DNA from 3 places in the Streptomyces sp. NPDC054863 genome. Region 1 is predicted to be linked to each of the others. Evidence: riboswitches for the same ligand, from Rfam matches in the RefSeq annotation. Region 1 holds a riboswitch; each other region holds the start of a gene.
The links. A riboswitch is a leader RNA that binds a small molecule or an ion and turns the genes downstream of it on or off. The one in region 1 is predicted to bind cobalamin.

Region 1 (4,185 bases):
AGTGGAGGTCGACCTCCTCGACGGTCCAGGTGTTCTTGATCGCGTCCCGGTAGCGCTCGTAGAAGTCCGGGTAGCGCATGGGGCGGAGGGTGAGTTCGAAGCCCGGGTCGAGAAGGTTCTTCCGGTGGTTGGTGCTCATTACTGACAGGCCTCGCAGGACTCGGGGTTTTCGAGGGAGCAGGCGAGCGCTTCGGCGTCCGTCACCTGCTGGGCGGGGAGGGCGGCGGTGGGGGCCGGGGCCGCGGCGGAAGCCTGCGAGCCGGCGGCGCGGGCGATCCGGGTGGCGGGGCGCGAGCGCAGGTAGTACGTCGTCTTCAGGCCCTTCTTCCAGGCGTACGCGTACATCGAGCTGAGCTTGCCGATGGTGGGCGTTTCGAGGAAGAGGTTCAGGGACTGGGACTGGTCGAGGTACGGGGTGCGGGCCGCCGCCATGTCGATCAGGCCGCGCTGCGGGATCTCCCACGCGGTGCGGTACAGGTCGCGGACCTCGGCCGGGATCCAGTTGAAGCCCTGGACCGAGCCGGAGGCTTCACGGAGCGCCTCGCGGGTCTGCGCGTCCCAGACGCCCAGCTCCTTGAGGTCGCGGACCAGGTAGGAGTTGACCTGGAGGAACTCGCCGGAGAGCGTCTCGCGCTTGAAGAGGTTGGAGACCTGCGGCTCGATGCACTCGTAGACGCCCGCGATGGAGGCGATGGTCGCCGTCGGCGCGATGGCCAGGAGGAGCGAGTTGCGCATGCCCGTCTTGGCGATGCGGGCACGCAGGGCGTCCCAGCGCTCGGGCCAGGTGACCTGGACGCCGTAGTGGTCGGGGTGCAGGACGCCGCGGGCGGTGCGGGTCTTCTCCCAGGCGGGGAGGGGGCCCGAGCGCTCGGCGAGGTCGCAGGACGCCTCGTACGAAGCGAGCATGATGCGCTCGGCGATCTTCGTGGAGAGCGCGGCGGCCTCGGGGGAGTCGAACGGCATCTTCAGCTGGAAGAAGACGTCCTGGAGGCCCATGGCGCCCAGGCCGACCGGGCGCCAGCGCGAGTTGGAGTTCCCGGCCTGCTCGGTCGGGTAGAAGTTGATGTCGACGACGCGGTCGAGGAAGGTGACGGCGGTGCGGACGGTCTCGTCGAGGCGGTCCCAGTCGATGTCGCGGGTCGCGACGTCCACGAAGGCGCCCATGTTGACCGAGCCGAGGTTGCAGACGGCGGTCTCGCCGTCGTTGGTGACCTCCAGGATCTCGGTGCACAGGTTGGAGGAGTGGACCGTGTGGCCGGGCTCCGCCGTCTGGTTGGCGGTGCGGTTGGAGGCGTCCTTGAAGGTGATCCAGCCGTTGCCGGTCTGCGCGAGGGTGCGCATCATGCGGCCGTACAGCTCACGGGCCGGCATCGACTTCTTCGCGAGACCCGCGGCCTCCGCCTTGCGGTACGCGGCGTCGAACTCGTCGCCCCACAGGTCGACCAGCTCGGGGACGTCGGCGGGGGAGAAGAGGGACCAGGTGCCGTCCTGGTCGACGCGGCGCATGAACTCGTCCGGGATCCAGTGGGCGAGGTTGAGGTTGTGCGTACGGCGGGCGTCCTCGCCGGTGTTGTCGCGGAGCTCCAGGAACTCCTCGACGTCCGCGTGCCAGGTCTCCAGGTAGACGGCGGCGGCGCCCTTGCGCCGGCCGCCCTGGTTCACGGCCGCGACCGAGGCGTCCAGGGTCTTCAGGAACGGCACGATGCCGTTGGAGTGCCCGTTGGTGCCGCGGATCAGGGAGCCGCGGGCGCGGATGCGGGAGTACGAGAGACCGATGCCGCCGGCGTGCTTGGAGAGGCGCGCGACCTGGTGGTAGCGGTCGTAGATCGAGTCCAGCTCGTCCATCGGGGAGTCGAGGAGGTAGCAGGACGACATCTGGGGGTGGCGGGTGCCGGAGTTGAAGAGCGTCGGCGAGGACGGGAGGTAGTCCAGGCGGCTCATCAGGCGGTACAGGGAGGCGACCTCGGCGAGAGCCCGCTCGCTGTCGTCCTCGGCGAGGCCGGAGGCCACCCGCAGCATGAAGTGCTGCGGGGTCTCGACGACCTGGCGGGTGATCGGGTGACGGAGGAGGTAGCGGCTGTAGACGGTCCGCAGACCGAAGTACTCGAAGCGGTCGTCGCCTTCGAGGTCGATCAGCTCGTCGAGCGCCGCCGCGTGCTTGGTGACGAAGTCGGCCGTACGGTCCGCGATGAGCCCTTCGCGGTGACCGACGGCGACGGACTCGGAGAAGCAGTTCACGCCCTGGGTGGCCGCTTCGTCCCGGATCGTACGGGCGAGGAGGCGGGCGGCGAGGCGCGAGTACGCCGGGTCCTCGGAGATGAGGCCCGCTGCGGACTCGGTGGCGAGCGAGCGCAGTTCGGCGGCGTCCGAGCGCGCGTTGCGACCGCGCAGGGCGGCGGCGGCGACCCGGCCGGGGTCGGTGTCGGGAAGGTCGGCGGTCAGGTCGGTCAGGGTGCGCAGGAGCGCGGTCCCGGGCGCGTCCTGGTGGTCCTGGGACTGTGGTGCGGTGGCCGGATCGACTGGCGCGATGGTCACGTGGGGGCTCTCCCTCGCTCGGCGCGGGGCCTGGGGGAGGAGCGGGGGCGCGCGGGCACACGGCACCCGGGAAAGGGCACGCGTCACCTGGCGTCCACCGGCCCAACCGCGAGGCCCGGACGTATCGGTATCCGGTTCGGTCGAGCCGGATGCGCTGTCGGCAGGTCCTCGGACTTGGCGGTACGCAAAAGCGCACATGACACACCGTTGCGGGACAGTTCCGGATTCTCACCGGATTCCCCTGCGGCGACAGCGAGCACGAGCATACATGTGGTGGGTCCTCGTTGAAGAACCCACCACATCTTGTGTCGCGCGCCGTAGTACTTCACTAGTGGAAGTGGGCTAGAGCCCCATTTCGTACGTCAAAAGGCTCAGTCCGGGCACCGGTTCCCAGTCCCTTTCGGGCACTCGTACGAAGCCCAGGCGCTCGTAGATCCGTTGCGCGCCGAGCATCGTCGGCTGGGTCGACATCACCAGCCGTACGACCCCTTCCTCGGCCCGTGCGCGGTCGATGCAGGCCCGTACGAGGCTCTCGCCCGCCCCGCGTCCCCGGCCGTCGTGCGCGACCGCGAGCATGCGGAATTCGGCCTCGCCGGTGCCGGCGACGTCCTGGAGGGAGCTGCCCCGGGGAGCATAGGTGACGGTCCCCAGGAGAGTCCCGGCGGCGTCGACGGCGACCAGCAGTTCGGCCTTCTCGGCGCGGGACGCGGCGTCGCGCAGGACTGCCGCGTACGGGTTGTCCTCGCCACCGCTGAGGTGGCCGTCGTCGAGGTAGGCGCGGGCGGTGATTTCGCCCGCTTCGGAGTGTTCGGCGGGTTCGGCGGGGCGGATGTGAATGTTCATGGGGGGAGTGTGCAACGCGGACGGCCCGGCGTCCCACCCCGTTTCGAGGGGCAGGACGCCGGGCCGTACGGCCACGCCGTGCAGGCGGGTGCTGCTGCTCAGCAGCAGCGGAAGCCCTTGCGGGGGTCGCCCTCGCGGGCGTCGGTCCTGCTGCGTTCGAAGGTGCGGCGGGACATCACGGCGGCGTCCGGATCGTGCGACCTGGCGTGTGCGACATACCGGTCGTATGCCGCTTCGCCGGTGAATTCCCGTACGTACCAGCGCAGTCGGGACATGCGCTGCCGGAGTGCCGCGGTGCTCATGCCTTGCTCTCCTCCTTGACCGGGCCGCCCTCCGGGCCGGTGCCGGCCGCGACCAGCTCCGCCTTCTCCTCCTTGGTGGCGAAGAGGGAGGCGGGGGCGACGATCTTCGACTCGACGTACGGGGTCTCGCTGAGCTTGACGCCGGCCGGGTTGCGGATCGCCTTGAGGCAGGCGCGGCAGGCCTCGAAGAGCACGACCACGATCAGTACGGCGAACAGGATCGAAAGGATGCCGTCCACCGTGGAGTTGGTGACGATGGTCTCCATCTGATCGCGGTTCTTGGCGAGTTTGAACGTGTCGAGGCCCTTGTCGAGCGCGCTCTGGTAGACGTCGCGCTGGGCGAAGAAGCCCACCCTCGGGTCGGCGGAGAAGATCTTCTGCCAGCTCGCGGTGAGGGTGACCGCCACGTCCCAGAGGAGCGGAACGGCCGTCACCCAGGCGTACTTGAGGCGGCCCGACTTGATCAGCAGCGTGGTGCAGACGGCGAGCGCGACGGCGGCCAGCA
Region 2 (4,185 bases), on a different contig from region 1:
TTCAGGAACTTCCGCTTCTGCTCGGCGGTCGTGTCCCCGTAGTTGTTGATCACGATCACCTCGGGGTCGCGTGCGACGACGGTCTCCCAGCCCACCGTCGCCCAGCTGTCCTTGAGGTCCTTCATCACGTGGTCGCCGCCCGCCCTGGTGATGATGTCGTGCGGCGCGGCGTACAGACCCGAGGTGAACGGCTTGTCCTGCCCGCCGTCGTACAGGAAGACCCGCGGCCGGTCGGCGCCCTTGAGGGCTCCGGCCTGCGCGTCGGCCACCTGCTTGCGGAACTTCGCGACGAGGGCCTCCGCGCGGTCCTCCACGTCGAAGATCCGGCCCAGGTTGCCCAGGTCGGTGTAGAGCGCGTCGAGCGGCGGCATCACGCCGCGGGCCGTGCCGCCCCGCCCGTTGCGGCAGGACTCGCTCAGCAGGTACGAGTCGATGCCGACCTTCTTGAGATCGGCGGGGGTGAAGCCCTCGCCCTCGTTGAAGCCGTAGTTCCAGCCCGCGAAGACGAGGTCGGCGCGGGCGTCGAGGGCCATCTCCTTGTTGATCTGCTTCTTCGAGAGCCACTTGACCTTGCTGTAACCGCCCTTCCAGGGGACGGAGTCCAGGTCGCCCTTGTCGTCGGGCATCACGAAGCCCGCCATGTTCTCTTCGAGGCCGAGCGCGAACATGATCTCGGTGATGCCGACGTCGTTGGTGACCACGCGCTGCGGGGCCTTGGCGTAGGTCTTCTTCTCGCCGCAGTTCTCGACGGTGACGGGGTAGTGGCTTCCGGCGGCCTTGTCGTGGGCGGCCGGGGTGACCTGCGCGCCGCAGCCGCTGAGAGCGAGGGCGGCGACGGTGGCGAGGGCGGCGGGGCGTGTGCGCATGGGGCCGTGGTTCCTTAGGGAGTGGCGGGCTGGAGGCGGTCGAAGAGCAGCTGTACGGCGCCGGACTCCGGGTGCGGCACGCGGTGCGCCCGTACGCCGAAGACCTCGGCCAGCAGCTCGGGCGTGAGCACGTCGTGCGGGGCGCCGTGGGCGACGATCCGCCCCGCGTCGATGACGTACAGCAGGTCGCAGTGGAGGGCCGCGAGGTTGAGGTCGTGCAGTGCGGTGAGCACGGTCAGCCCGCTGCCGCGCACCAGGGCGAGCACATCCAGCTGCTGGGCGATGTCGAGGTGGTTGGTGGGCTCGTCGAGGACGAGCACCCGCGGCTGCTGGGCGAGCGCGCGGGCGATCAGGACGCGCTGCCTCTCGCCGCCGGAGAGGGTGAGGAAGCCGCGCCCCGCGAGGTGGGCGGCGCCCACCCCGGCGAGCGCGCTCGCGCACACCTGCCGGTCCTCGTCGCTGGTCCGGGCCACCGACCGCTGGTGCGGCAGCCGTCCCATCTCCACGACCTCGGTGACCGTGAAGTCGAACTCGGCGACCGCTTCCTGGGGCAGCGCGGCCAGCCGCCGGGCGCCTTCGCGCGCGGTCATCGCGTGCAGGTCGTCGCCGTCGAGGCGGACGGTCCCGCCGGCGGGCCGCAGCGCCCGGTAGACACAGCGCAACAGGGTTGACTTTCCACTGCCGTTGGGGCCGACGAGCCCGACGAGCTGCCCGTCACCGGCGTGCAGCACGACGTCCTCGACGAGGCGCGCACCGGCGATCTCGACGGTCAGGTCCTCGATGTCGATACGCATCACACGCCTCCGAAGCTGTACGAATTGCGGCGCATCAGCAGGACGAAGCACGGCACGCCGATGGCCGCGGTGAGTACGCCGACCGGGAGTTCCACGGGGGCGAGCACCGTGCGGGACAGGATGTCCACCCAGACCAGCAGGACCGCGCCCATGAGCGGGGCGACGGCGAGCAGCCGCCGGTGGTCGGCGCCGACCAGCATGCGTACGGCGTGCGGGACCATCAGGCCGACGAAGCCGATCGCCCCGCTGACCGCGACCACGCAGCCCGTGACGGCCGCGGTCACCAGGAACAGCTCCTTGCGCAGCCGTCCCGCGTCCACGCCGAGCGAGGCGGCGGTCTCGTCGCCCATCGCGAGGGCGTTCAGCCGGCGCGCGGACCACATGAGGTGGGCGAGCCCGCCGATCACGGCTGCGGCGGCGATCGGTACGGAGGCCCAGTTGGCGCCGCCGAGGCTGCCGAGCAGCCACATCATCGCGGAGCGGGCCGCCTCGCCGCGCTCGGCGGCGAAGACCATGAACGTGGTGATCGCCGAGAAGCCGTAGAACATCGCCGTCCCGGTCAGCACGAGCCGCAGCGGCGTCAGCCCGCGCGGCGTGCGGGCGATCGCGTACACCAGCACCATCGCCAGGAGCGCGGAGCCGAAGGCCGCCGCGGACAGCGCCCAGACGCCGAGCGCCCCGAGCGCCCCGAAAAGCAGCACGGCGTTGGCGCCGACGGCCGCACCCGACGAGATCCCGAGGACGAACGGATCGGCGAGTGCGTTGCGCACCATGGCCTGTGCGGCGACGCCGATGCCGGCCAGACCCGCCCCGACGACGGCGGCCAGCACGGCGCGCGGGAAGCGCAGTTCCCAGACGATGGTGTACGTCGGGACCTGCTCGGCGGATATCGTCCCGCCGCTCAGTCCGGCCCACAGATACCGCAGCACCTCGCCCCAGGTGAGCCCGGACGCCCCGATGCCCGCCCCGCAGACGAGGGAGAGCAGGAGGGCGGTCCCCAGGGCGATGACGAGCAGCGGTACGGACGCACGCCGGGGTGGCGCGGGACCGGCCCCGGCGCTGTCACCGGTGCCGACGCGGGCGTGGCCGTCGGCATCGTGGGCATGGGCGTCATGGGCATGGGCGAAGGATGTGGCCACGGGCGGTTCGCTTTCGCCTCGGGCCGTGCGCTGCGCGCCGGAAGCAGCGGCCCGGGACGCGGGGCGCCCTGTGCAGCACCTCTCGCAGTCCACGGCGAATTGTCAGGAGCCTTCACCGCCGCGGGTAATCGGGCTTGCGGAGCGTGGAGTTCGCTCCGCCCACCGTTGCGGGTCAGCGCCGGAATTCGACCGGCTTCCCCCGCGGGGCGCCTGTAGCTTAACGGGTCGGCCGTCGGGGCGAAGGCCGAGCCGCCCCGGCCCCCGCCGTCTGCCGCCCCGGCCCCGCCGTGTGCCGCCCCGGCCCTCACGGTCTGCCGCCCCGGCCCCCGCCGTGTGCTGCCCCGGCCCCCGCGGTGTCAGGACGGCTCGGCGAGAGTCGCCCCGCGGAGGGCCGGGAAGGCGGCGGCCACCGCGAGCGTGGCGGCGACGCAGACCAGGCCGCCGGTGATCACCGCGGTGCGGGCGGTGGTGAGTTCGGCGAGGAAGCCGAGGCCCGCGTTGCCGAGGGCCGGGGAGACCGAGGCCTGGACCATCCAGAGGCTGCTGACCCGACCGCGGAGTGCGTCCGGCGTGCCGTGCTGGAGGAGGGCGGAGCGCAGGGTCTCGGAGATCAGGTCGCCGAGTCCCGCGAGGGCGAGCAGCAGCAGGGCGAGGGGAAGGAGGGAGGTCGCGCCGAAACCGGTGAGGGAGAGGCCCCAGAGCAGTACGGCGCCGATGAGCGCGTGGCCGCCCGCCCGGCCGGTCCAGCCGCTGGTGGCCGCGCCGACCAGGGCGCCGAGCGCGGGAGCCGCGTACAGCAGCCCGACGACTCCGGGGCCGCCGCCGAACTGCTGGTCGGCCAGGACCGGGTAGAGCGCCTGCGGCATCGTGAAGACCATCGCCGCGGCGTCGATGAGGAGCAGGCCGACGATGAGGCGGTGCCCCCGCACGTACCGCACGCCGTCCGCGACGGCGGCGAACGACTGCCTGACCCCCTTGCCCGTGCCGGCGGTGGCGGCGGGAGGCAGCGGCCGTACGAACAGCAGCGCCAGCGAGAAGGCGAGGAAGCCGACCGCGTCGACGGCGAAGCAGGCGGCGAGCCCCGGACCCGCGACGAGCAGACCGCCGACGGCCGGACCGAGCAGGGCCGCCAGCTGGGTGGAGGCGGACGTCAACGCGCCTGCCGCGGCGAGGCGTTCGGTGCCGACGAGGGCGGGGATGGCCGCGAGCATGGCCGGGCCGCCGAGTCCGGCGAAGAGTCCGGTCAGGCCGGTGCAGAGGTAAATGAGCCAGACGTACGGGTCGGCCAGGAGCGCGTTGACCGCCAGCGCGGCTGCGACGAGGGTCAGTGGGAGCCGGGTGGCGAGCATCAGCGTCCGACGGTCGAGACGGTCCGCCAGTACGCCG
Region 3 (4,185 bases), on a different contig from region 1:
AAGTGGAAAGGAATTCCGAGGCAGCCCCCCAGGCGCCCCTGCCCGGACAGATCCGGTCGAATCCAATCCTGACACACCGGCCCCCGGCCCCACGAGGCGTGCCCTGCTTCGTGGAAATCCTGTGGCACCGCGTTCAGTCAGCTTGTTCGAGGACACACGGATACGATGAGACAGCCTTGCCGACACACTTCAGACCTCGTTGCAGCACACTTCCATCACACTTCGTAGCGCCCCGCACAGAGCACTTCAGGAGGAGGGCGTGGTCAGCACCCGCTTGACCGCCCTGCTCGACGAGCTGGCGGTCCGCCACACAGCCGGACTCGACGAGTTCTTCGCCCGCCACTGCGCCGACGTACTGGGAGTGGACGGGCTGGCCGTCACGCTCTCCGGCGGTGTCCCTTCGGAGCAGAACGCCGGCGGCGAGCCCGTCTGGTTCTCCGGTCCGGTGGGCGTCGCCCTCGAAGACCTCCAGTTCACGCTCGGCGAGGGTCCTGGCACGGACGCGCTGCGCACCGGCCGGCTCGTCCTGGAGAGCGACCTGGTGCAGGTGCCGCGGGAGCGCTGGCCGGGTTTCCTGCCCGGCGCCGAGAAGCTCGGGGTGCGGGCGGTGTTCTCCGCACCGCTGCAGATCGGTGCGATCCTGGTGGGGTCCCTGACCTGCCACCGGGCCGAGCCCGGCCCACTGGGCGGGCGGGCGTTGGCCGATCTGCTGGTGTTCGCGGACGCGCTGACCCTGACCCTGCTGGGCAGTGCGGAGTCCGCCGCGCCCGGCTCGGGCGGCTGGCTCGCGACGGACGCCACGCTGTACCGGGCGGAGGTGCACCAGGCCACCGGAATGATCTCGGTACGGCTCGGGGTGCCCCCGGCGGCAGCTCTCGTACGACTGCGCGCATATGCATACGCCGCCGAAGAGCCCATCCTGGAAGTGGCCAGGGATGTGGTGGCGCGGCGGCTGCGTTTCACCCCCGACGGAGCACTGCGCGAGGGCGACGGATCGGGAACGGCACGATGACTCATGGGAAGCGCTCCGGGCGCCCCACCCGGCAGCACGACAGATGTAGGTGACAGGCATGGACAGCAGCGTGCGCGAACGGAAGATCGCGACGGCCTTCGTCGAGCTCGCCGACACTCTGGTCGACGACTTCGACGTGATCGAGTTCCTCCAGCGGCTGGCCGCCCGCTGCGTGGAGCTGCTCGACGTGTCGGCCGCCGGGCTGATGCTGGTCGACCAGCGCGGCCGGCTGCAGACCGCGGCCTCGTCCGACGAGCGCGCCTGGCTGCTCGACCTGCTGGAGATCCAGCACGACGAGGGCCCCTGCCTGGACTGCTTCCGCAGCCGTACGGTCGTCCTGCCGGTCTCCCTGGACACCCCGGAGGTCCTGGAGCGCTGGCCGGTGTTCACGCCGCGCGCCCGGGAGTACGGGTTCCTCTCCACGTACGCGATCCCGCTGCGGCTGCGCGAGACGGTGATCGGCGCCCTGAACCTGTTCGTCACCACGCCCAGGCTGGAGCTGAGCCCCGGCGACGTCGAGCTGGCCCAGGCCCTCGCGGACGCCGCGACCATCGGCATCCTCCAGCAGCGCACCGTCCGCCAGGGTGAGTTGCTCGCCGGGCAGCTCCAGTCGGCGCTGACCAGCCGGGTGCGCCTGGAGCAGGCCAAGGGGATGCTCTCCGAACGGTGGACGGTCTCGATGGACGAGGCGTTCAGCGAGATGCGGGCGTACGCGCGGCGCAATCAGCTGGCGCTGTCGGAGATGGCGCTGGACATCGTACGGGGAACGCTGGACTCGGAGGAGATCCGCACGAAGCCGCGCACGAAGTCCCGTAAGGAAACCCCCGCGACGCCCCTCGCCCTGGACAAGGACGGAAAAATGGGTCCACTCTGACCCGACCGCGACCACCGGGCGACACCCGTAGCTACTTTGCTGTGACATTGCGTCAATTACCCTCTGGAGAACGGAGCTTCACCCCTCTAGAGTGGTGATGCGGCCCCAGCCCCCGGCCCGCAATCCGAGTTGGTTTTCCCAGAACCTCCCGCGACTGCGCCGGGCTTCTCCCGCAGTTCGTGCGCGCGCGGTCGAGGACCAGCCCGGCCGACGGCTCCGGGGGGAGCGAGCAGTCGGCCGGGCCAGGTACTTCCCCGCCGCCGCAGCCCTCTTGGGCCTGTTGACAGTGCACAGCCGGACTGGGACTCTCCGGAGGACAACTCCACACTTCGAGGCGACGGTGAACAGGAACTCCGGTGCGATTCCGGGGCGGTCCCGCCACTGTGACCACATCCCCCACAAGGGTGTGGAAGTCAGGAACTGACCCGTCGTCCTCCTGCTTCGGGGCGTGGAAACCCCAGAAGGAGGCTCACCCGACATGTCTGCGTCTGCCCAGCAGTCCGCACGGTCCACCGACCTGGCGTCGGCGACCACCCGCACCCGGGATCTGCTGATCCTGGCCGCTGCCGTGATCGTCGCGCTGATCGCGCTGTACGCCGTGTTCATGGACAACGGCCACATCATCTCCGCGACCGGCAGCTACCTGCACGAGTTCTCGCACGACGGCAGGCACCTCTTCGGTGCCCCTTGCCACTGATCGGGGACGCGCGCACCATGAGCAACCCCACTCTCACCCTGCTCGGCCGCGGCGTCGCGGCGGGCGGGGTCGCCGGCCTGGTCACGGGCCTCTTCTCGCTGCTGCTCGCGGAACCGGTGATGGACCGGGCGATCGTCCTCGAAGAGGCGCGCTCGGCCAAGGAGGAGGCCGCCGAGCACGCCCACGCGGCGGCCGGTGCGGTCGCCGAGCACCACGAGGAGCTCTTCACGCGCGGCCAGCAGCACTTCGGCCTCGTCATCACGGCGATCGTCGCGGGCCTGGCACTGGGCGCGCTGTTCGCGGTCGCGTACGCGCTGGTCCACCGTCGTACGGGATATCTCGTACGGGCCTGGCCGCGCGCCCTCGCGTTCTGCGCGGCGGCCTTCGTCGCGGTGGCCCTGCTGCCGGGGCTGCGCTACCCGGCGGCCCCGCCCGGCGTCGGTGACGCCAACACGGTCGGCGAGCGGCAGCAGTTGTGGCTGGCAGCCGTCGTGATCGGCATCCTCGGCATGCTGCTCGCCTGGCAGTGGTACGTACGGCTGGCCCGGAAGCCGGAGCCGCTGCGGCACGGTGCGGTGTTCCTGACCGGGGCCGCCACGCTCGCCGTGCTGTTCCTGCTGCCGGGCAATCCGGACGAAGTCCCCGTACCCGCAACGCTGTTGTGGGACTTCCGGGTGCTGTCGCTCGGGTCGCAGCTACTGCTGTGGGCCGTGTTCGCGGCGGTCTTCGGCGGGCTGGGGCTACGTGCCGCGAAGAAGGCAGACTCCCCTGCCCCCGCTCATGACTTGGCGGCTGCCGGGGCCTGAGTGACGCCCGTCAGATAGGCGGAGACGACCACATTGGCCGTGTAGGAGCGGGCGTTGTGGTCGTAGGTACCGCCGCAGGTGATCAGTCGCAGTTCGGCGCGGCCGGCCTCGCGCGGCCCGTACGCCTTCTTCGCGTCGAACTTGTCGCGGCTGAAGACCTGGACGTCCTCGATGGTGAATTCGGTGACCGATCCGTCCGACCCGGTGATCTTGACCTGCTCGCCGGGGCGGGCGGAGCTGAGGCCGTAGAACACGGCCGGCTTGCTCCTGGTGTCGACGTGTCCCACGAGCAGCGCGACGCCGCTCGCTCCGGGGCGGGCGCCGTCGCGGTACCAGCCGACCTCTCGCGGCTGGTCGTACGGCGGCGGGTCGACCGCGCCGTCGGCGTCGAGGCCGCGCGGGCCGACCGGCGCCCCGATGCCGAGCGAGGGGACGTCGAGGCGGCCGGGGCGCACGCCCGCGACCGGTTCGTGCGCGTCGGGCAGTTCGACCTGTAGCAGTGGGCGTCCCACCGCGGCCACGTCACCGGTGGTCGGAGCGGCATTGCCGCTCGGGCCGTTGGTGATGTCGCGGCCCCACAGCCACAGTCCGAGGAGCAGCACCGCCCAGGCGATGCCGGTGAGCATCCGGCCCTTGCCGGAAGCGGGGTGGTCGGTGCTCAAGGTGGTGTGCTCCCGTCGTGCTTCGCGCGGGTTCGTTGTGGCTGGGCGCGCAGTTCCCCGCGCCCCTTACGGGGCGCCTCCTGAGGGGCGCTCCTCTAGCGGGAGGAGTTGCGGCGGCGTACCGAGCGTCCGGC

Region 2: linked by a shared signal. The riboswitch ahead of ACWGIG_RS01185 (FecCD family ABC transporter permease) and the one ahead of ACWGIG_RS16680 (ribonucleoside-diphosphate reductase subunit alpha) in region 1 are both predicted to bind cobalamin.
Region 3: linked by a shared signal. The riboswitch ahead of ACWGIG_RS02650 (CbtB domain-containing protein) and the one ahead of ACWGIG_RS16680 (ribonucleoside-diphosphate reductase subunit alpha) in region 1 are both predicted to bind cobalamin.

The regions. Positions count from the first base shown of each region.
Region 1 covers NZ_JBSGZD010000077.1:17,415-21,599, forward strand. Annotated here, with positions in the region: gene ACWGIG_RS16675 (ribonucleotide-diphosphate reductase subunit beta) at 1-139, opposite strand, end outside; gene ACWGIG_RS16680 (ribonucleoside-diphosphate reductase subunit alpha) at 139-2,535, opposite strand; cobalamin riboswitch at 2,678-2,801, opposite strand; gene ACWGIG_RS16685 (GNAT family N-acetyltransferase) at 2,878-3,378, opposite strand; gene ACWGIG_RS16690 (YbdD/YjiX family protein) at 3,477-3,680, opposite strand; gene ACWGIG_RS16695 (carbon starvation CstA family protein) at 3,677-4,185, opposite strand, start outside.
Region 2 covers NZ_JBSGZD010000003.1:14,000-18,184, reverse strand. Annotated here, with positions in the region: gene ACWGIG_RS01195 (ABC transporter substrate-binding protein) at 1-866, opposite strand, end outside; gene ACWGIG_RS01190 (ABC transporter ATP-binding protein) at 881-1,660, opposite strand; gene ACWGIG_RS01185 (FecCD family ABC transporter permease) at 1,660-2,676, opposite strand; cobalamin riboswitch at 2,902-3,045, opposite strand; gene ACWGIG_RS01180 (MFS transporter) at 3,156-4,185, opposite strand, start outside.
Region 3 covers NZ_JBSGZD010000006.1:54,820-59,004, forward strand. Annotated here, with positions in the region: gene ACWGIG_RS02640 (GAF and ANTAR domain-containing protein) at 260-1,012, shown strand; gene ACWGIG_RS02645 (GAF and ANTAR domain-containing protein) at 1,071-1,886, shown strand; cobalamin riboswitch at 2,170-2,329, shown strand; gene ACWGIG_RS02650 (CbtB domain-containing protein) at 2,365-2,583, shown strand; gene ACWGIG_RS02655 (CbtA family protein) at 2,601-3,389, shown strand; gene ACWGIG_RS02660 (class F sortase) at 3,362-4,015, opposite strand; gene ACWGIG_RS02665 (hypothetical protein) at 4,147-4,185, opposite strand, start outside.